Regions from separate parts of the Laedolimicola ammoniilytica genome, predicted to be linked through region 2. Evidence: riboswitches for the same ligand, from Rfam matches in the RefSeq annotation. Region 2 holds a riboswitch; the other holds the start of a gene.
What was found. A riboswitch is a leader RNA that binds a small molecule or an ion and turns the genes downstream of it on or off. The one in region 2 is predicted to bind tetrahydrofolate.
Positions count from the first base shown of each region.

Region 1: it holds a riboswitch for tetrahydrofolate, as region 2 does, so the genes downstream of both, folE (GTP cyclohydrolase I FolE) here and OCV63_RS03310 (folate family ECF transporter S component) in region 2, are expected to answer to the same signal.

Region 1 covers NZ_JAOQKC010000014.1:77,589-80,998, forward strand. Annotated here, with positions in the region: gene OCV63_RS11335 (L-lactate dehydrogenase) at 1-652, shown strand, start outside; THF riboswitch at 887-983, shown strand; gene folE (GTP cyclohydrolase I FolE) at 1,071-1,628, shown strand; gene OCV63_RS11345 (HD domain-containing protein) at 1,637-2,113, shown strand; gene folP (dihydropteroate synthase) at 2,192-3,007, shown strand; gene folK (2-amino-4-hydroxy-6-hydroxymethyldihydropteridine diphosphokinase) at 3,008-3,410, shown strand, end outside.
Region 2 covers NZ_JAOQKC010000003.1:160,064-163,473, reverse strand. Annotated here, with positions in the region: gene OCV63_RS03320 (CPBP family intramembrane glutamic endopeptidase) at 1-289, opposite strand, end outside; gene OCV63_RS03315 (putative manganese transporter) at 303-1,160, opposite strand; THF riboswitch at 1,346-1,454, shown strand; gene OCV63_RS03310 (folate family ECF transporter S component) at 1,562-2,137, shown strand; gene OCV63_RS03305 (Spy0128 family protein) at 2,375-3,055, opposite strand; gene srtB (class B sortase) at 3,062-3,410, opposite strand, start outside.

The sequences.
Region 1 (3,410 bases), on a different contig from region 2:
CATGAATGATATCATGGAGCAGATCACCCACTACACCCGGGAGGCTATCATCATTGTAGTATCCAATCCGCTGGACATCCTGACCTACATTGCCCAGAAGAAATTCGACTATCCGGCCAATAAGATCTTCGGTACAGGCACTTTGCTTGATACCGCCCGTTTCAATAAAATGCTGGGCGACCTCTGCGGCGTGGATGCCAAGAACGTGACCGGTTTCGTGCTGGGCGAGCACGGCTCCACCTCCTTTATCCCCTGGAATACTGTGAACATCGTGGGTGTGCCGTTTTCGGAATTTGAGAAACAGTTTGAATTAAAGGAAAAACTCGACAAAGAAAAGCTGCTCCATGATACGAAGGTCATCGGCCTGGATATCGTAGAGCTGAAGGGTTACACCAGCTCCGGCGTGGCCTTAAGCGCCTGCCGTCTGATCGGCAGCATTGTCCGCAACGAGAAATCTGTGGTGCCTGTCTCCACGGTGCTGTCAGGCCAGTACGGCCTCACCGGAGCAGCCATGAGCCTGCCCTGCGTCATTTCCAAGAACGGCATCGACCGGGTACTGGAGCTGCCCCTGGACGAGCAGGGAAAGAGCGACCTGCAGAAGTGCTATGAGCATCTGCGGACGGCCATCGAGAGCGTGTATACAGAAGCATGAGTCATTAGGTACCGCCAGTCATAAAGAGGACTGGCGGTAATTTTATGTAACAGTTTGATTGCTATAAATTTATGTACTACTAAGAATTTCTCAGGAGTTATGTAGTCATATTTTAAATAGGTAATCTGGGTAAAAATTTGGTAAATTCCTGTATACAATGTATAAATCTATATACAGACCTGATGGTATATGATATAATGCCCTTTGGTAACAATTTACAACAATAGAATAATATGCAAAATAGGTTTTCATGCGTCAAGTGTTCAGCGGATGGGGAGTTGCCGCCGAAACGAAAAGTTCATCTTACGGTATGGAGACCGCACCCGTTGCAGCAATATAAGATTAAATGAACAGTGTCTCATATTGTGAAGGGATATTTTCGTCATATGTTCTGTCACAGCCTGGAGGTGCTGTTTTTATGATGGATTATGAGAAAATCAAGGCCGGAGTCCAGCTTATGCTGGAGGGAATCGGCGAGGATGTAACAAGAGAAGGCTTATTGGAGACGCCGGATCGGATTGCGCGTATGTGCGCTGAGATCTACGGCGGCCTGTACGAGGATGCGTCGGTGCATCTGAAAAAACAATTCACAGTCGAGCGGAACGACATCGTAGTAGAGAAGGATATCACCTTCTATTCCGTGTGTGAACATCATTTACTCCCCTTTTACGGAAAAGCGCATATCGGGTATATACCGAACGGTAAGGTAGTAGGCTTAAGCAAGCTGGCCCGTACCGTAGATGTATTTGCCAGAAGACCCCAGATTCAGGAGAAGCTCACGTCCCAGATCGCGGATGCGCTGGAGGAAAGCCTGGCTCCCCAGGGTGTTATCGTTATGCTGGAGGCTGAGCACATGTGTATGACCATGCGCGGCATCAAAAAGCCCGGCAGCAAGACCGTCACCATGGTGACCACCGGCTGCTTTGAGAATAATTTTGAGCTGCAGAATCGTTTTCTGAGCATGGTGCGTCAGTAATGGGCGGCATGGAGCGCGTAAACCGGATCTGGAATCACCCGGCCTATCAGGAGGCCCTGGGAAAGCTGACGGCCTACGAGGCAGAGCGGGAATTCTGCCGCCATACGCCGGAGCATTTTCTTGCTGTGGCCCGCCTGACTTATCTGCTTGCCCTGGAACAGGGGGTAGAAGCTGATAAGGAAATCATCTATGCGGCCGGACTTCTGCACGATATGGGTAGATACCTTCAATATGAAAATGGGACGCCCCACGACGAAGCAGGTGTCATGCTGGCCGGGCCCATTTTGCAGGAATGCGGTTTTTCGGAAGGCGAGAGCGCCGAAGTGCTGAAGCTCATCGGAAGCCACCGTACCCAAAGCGACGCGAGGGATCTGCCGGGATTGTTTTACCGGGCGGATAAGCTGTCGCGGAGCTGCTTTCTGTGTCCGGCCCAGGAGGATTGCAACTGGCCGGAGGAAAAAAAGAACCTGGAGATTCGATTATAACCCGGAAAGGAGAGTGGCTGTTCCTGATAACTGGAAGCGCTGAGCGCCGAGGGCACAGAACAGCTACAGTGAAAATGTATGAAAATCGGAACCAAAGAATTCGACGTAAAGAATAAAACCTATATCATGGGAATCCTGAATGTGACCCCGGATTCCTTTTCCGACGGCGGAAAATGGAACCACATGGACGCAGCTCTGGCCCATGCGGAGGAGATGATCCGCGAGGGCACCGCCATTCTGGATATCGGCGGCGAGTCTACCCGTCCCGGTCACCAGCAGATTACCGAGGAAGAGGAAATCGAGAGGGTAGCCCCGGTCATCGAGGCAGTGAAAGCCCGTTTTGACATACCCGTATCCATCGATTCCTACAAGGCGAAGGTGGCGGCAGCAGCCATCGAAGCGGGAGCCGATCTGGTCAATGATATCTGGGGTCTCAAATACGACCCGGAGATGGCCGGACTCATTGCCCGCACCGGAGTGGCCTGCTGTCTGATGCACAATAAGAACAATACAGAGTATCAGGATTTCTACCCGGATATGCTGCAGGAAACCGCGGAGTGCGTAAAGCTTGCGAAGGAAGCGGGTATCGCCGACGATAAGATTATCCTTGACCCGGGCGTAGGCTTTGGAAAAAATTACGAGCAGAATCTGGAGACCATTTTACATATGGAGCGGTTCCATGAGCTGGGATATCCCATGCTGCTTGGTACATCGCGTAAATCCGTTATCGGTCTGACCCTGGATCTGCCGGCGGATCAGAGAGTAGAGGGAACCCTGGTGACGACCGTGATGGCTGTGATGAAAAAGTATGCTTTTGTCCGGGTTCACGACATCAAAGAAAATCAGCGCACGATCCGGATGACCGAGGCGATTCTGAAAGCAGGAGAGAACTAAATGGATAAAATACAGATTAAAAACTTGGAAATATTTGCCAATCACGGCGTATTCCCGGAGGAAAATAAGCTGGGACAGAAATTTGTCATTTCCGCAACCCTTTACACCTCCACCCGGAAGGCGGGAAAGACGGACGATTTGACTGCCTCCATTCATTACGGCGAGGTCAGCCAGTTTATCACAAAATTTGTTCAGGAGCACACCTGGAAGCTGCTGGAAACGGTGGTGGAGCAGCTGGCGGAAGCCATGCTTCTGAACATCCCCCATCTGGAAAAGGTGGAGCTGGAGATTAAAAAGCCCTGGGCTCCTGTGGGACTGCCCCTGGAGACCGTGTCTGTCTCCATCGAGCGGGGTTGGCACACCGCCTACATCGCTATGGGATCTAACATGGGTGACAAAAAAG
Region 2 (3,410 bases):
GAAGTAATCCTGCCAGATCTTTTTTTTGAAACAGCGACGTCTCCCGGATCCCGTATTTCTCCCGCCGCCGTACCACACTGATATAATACCAGAGACCTGCTACGCCAAGCAGCAGTACGTCCGAGATCAGCAATATCGTCATGGTATCGTTCATGTATATCTGTGTTCCCTCTTCCACGCCATATTGCACCATGAACCTTATCATCTGAACCGTAGAAGCCGCAAATTGTATTCCCAACATAACCACCAGCGGCAATATACTCTTTAAGTATCCCCCAACCCTTTTCATAAGTACCTCCTTATTATAAGACAAGCTCCAGCAACAGACCAGCACCTGCGGAAAGCAGATACAGAAGCGCTACAATCCCTATATTCTCCTTCATGGGGTGATTTTCCCGGAACAGCACAGCCAGACCGATGCCTGCTCCGGCGCACAGTCCCCCCATGGCGGAGGCCAGGCTCAAACCGCCGGCCAGATACAGCTCGGTTATCAGAATCGAGGACGCGCAGTTGGGAATCAGGCCCAGAAGCGCCGTCAGAAACGGCTGGAACCAGGTGTCCTTGCCTAAAAAGGTGGTCAGGGCGTCCATACCCACCAGACCCAGCACCAGATTCAGGACCGCCGTAAACAGGAAGATATAGAGCGTCAGCTGAACCGTATGACGCACCGCAGGCTTCACGATACCGCTGTCGTCGCTGCAGCCGCAGCCCCGGCACATATCCCCGATATGCTTATGCTCCTTTTTATTCCGGAACAGGAAATCCAACAGATAGCCGAACACTATTCCGATCGCAATCTTACCCAGGAGAAGCTGCGCGATGACCCGTCCGCTGCCCGGATGGCTAAACAGAATCAGCACCGCCTCATCGGAGGTAGAGAGAAATACGGCCATCAGGGTTCCCAGGGTAATGACGCCGCCGGAATAGAGATTGGCCGCCGTCACCGAGAAACCGCACTGGGGTACGCAGCCGAAGATGGCTCCCGCCAGCGGTCCCGCCTTTCCCATTTTTCCAAGGGCCCGGTTCATATAATTATTGGAATAGTGCTCCAGCGCCTCCAGTATCAGGAACGCAATCAAAAGGAAGGGCACGGTTTTCACCGTATCCAGGAGCGCGTCCAGCAAAGCATCCAGAATCATGGTTACACCTCTTTCTATCACATTTCTACCACATTTCTATCACCAAACATTTGGTTTCTAGGATACCATGTCCTGAAAAAATATGCAAGGAGCAGCTACAAAAGTTTTGTTAATTTTTTGATAATCTTTCTTGCTTTTTTAGGAATCTATGATATAATGTACCTGTTCCGATACAATTCCAGTATCCGCGGACAGAAATAAATAATAGCGAAGTAGGATTTTATGCGTCAAGTGTTCGCAGGCTGGGGAGTCGCCGCGAAACGAAAAGTAGAGTTTCTGACTCGGTCTTACGATATATTATCCGCACCCGTTGCTACAGATGAGTACATCTCATGTGTGGAGGAATCGGGCTTCATAAGCAGTCTCGATATTATTTATTTTGTAACCTGTTTCTCACACATCATTATGGAGGTGTATTTTTTATGCAGTTTTTTTCCAAAGACGCCCTCGCCTTTCGTGATCAGTTTAACAATCTCCGGAAGGTTCAGAGTATCTGCCTCTGCGGTCTGTTCGTGGCCGCTTACGTGGCACTTTCCTTTTTCAATTTAAAGCTTACTCCCTACTTGGAGTTCCGCTTCGCGTTCCTGGCGCTGGCTGCTGCCGCTGCCTACGGCGGACCCGTGATGGGTATGACAGCCGGTATCGCAGGCGATGTGGTCAGCTTCTTTGCTGCCCCCCAGACAGGCCCCTTCTTTCCGGGCTTCACACTCAGCTACGCGATTCTCGGCTTTGCCTTCGGTCTGATCCTATACCGTTCCAAAGTGACCCCGGTTCGTATTTTTGTAGCTACCTTTTTTGAGTTTGTAGAAGCCTGCACCCTGAATACCCTGTGGCTGCATTTCATGTACGGTATGGAATGGAAGTATCTTTTCACCATCCGTCTGGTGAAGTGTATCGTATCCCTGGGTATCAATACCGTGCTGCTCTTCATCTTTATGAAGGCCTTCAGCAAGATTATTTCCAGTGTTCTGACTCCCGCAAGCGCATCCAGATCTTAAATGGGGTGTTGCTATCTATAAAAAGGACCGCATCCGGAAAATCGAATCCCGGCTGCGGTTCTTTTTTCATGGAATTGCTGAAGCAACCACGCCTCGGCGCGAGAATGTACCAATGGCACATTCTTCTGCCTATCGGTATACCGACATGCGCTGTCTGTAGATGCGTTCTTTCTTCTCCCGGTTTGCTGAAGCAACCACGCCTCGGCGCGAGAATGTACCAATGGCACATTCTTCTGCCTATCGGTATACCGACATGCGCTGTCTGTAGATGCGTTCTTTCTTCTCCCGGTTTCTGTTCTTTTTTCCGATGACAATCAGAACTATCACGCCTGCTGCCAGAACTGCAGTCAGAAACCAGACGACGATATTCGCCGCGTCACCGGTCTGAACCGGTCTGACGGAACTCTGATGGTTTCCGGAATCTGAACTGCCGGAGTTCTGGCTCTTCGGCGCGTCATACCGATTTTTAAACCGGATGCCGTCCGCCTTTTCCGTCTTTCCTTCCCGCTTTGCCCAGAGATTCGTTTCCAGTGTACCATTTTCCGTTCTAGTCACCTGCACCGTCACCAGATAGGCCTCCCGGTCATAGGTAAACCGCTCAGCGCTGTCCGTATTCTGGGAAATGCGGTACTGATACTCTCCCGTCCTGGTGTAGGTAATGGGACCGAATTTCAATTCACCGACTCCTTCCCGCTGCCGGATCGTCTCCGCCGGAAGCGGCGCGTCCTTTGTCACAGCGCTCAATGTCGCCATATACGTCTTGCCACCCGGAATATGCCCGCCGCTCACTTCGATCTGCACCGGAATCGTCACGGTGCAGCTATTCTGTGCAGCCTCTGCCCTCACAGGCATCAAAAGCCCCAGAAGCAGGAGCAGAAGCGTCGCCCATTGCCAGACCTTCCTCTTTTTTGCTTTCATAGGTGTCTACACCTCCCTTCCGGCCGGCGTCTCTTCCAGCCAGCCGAATATTACTACACGACCGTTCGTTCCCACATCATCCGCGCAGGTGGAAAGGCCTATCAGGGCTTCTCCGCGCTCCGCTTCCCGATACTGCACCGCTTTGTCCCGGATATGGGACAGAAGCTGTGAAATATCCTCGTCTTTTCCGCTGTGATAAATTTGTTCATCATAGGCGTCCGTCTCCACGCACGCGAAGATGTGGATCGCCAATGTTTTTTCCGGCAGATACAGTGCGCCGTCCGGATGCTCCGTGAAATACTCTTTTTCTGTAAATTTCGCCACATCCCCGAACATGGCCCCATTATCCATATGA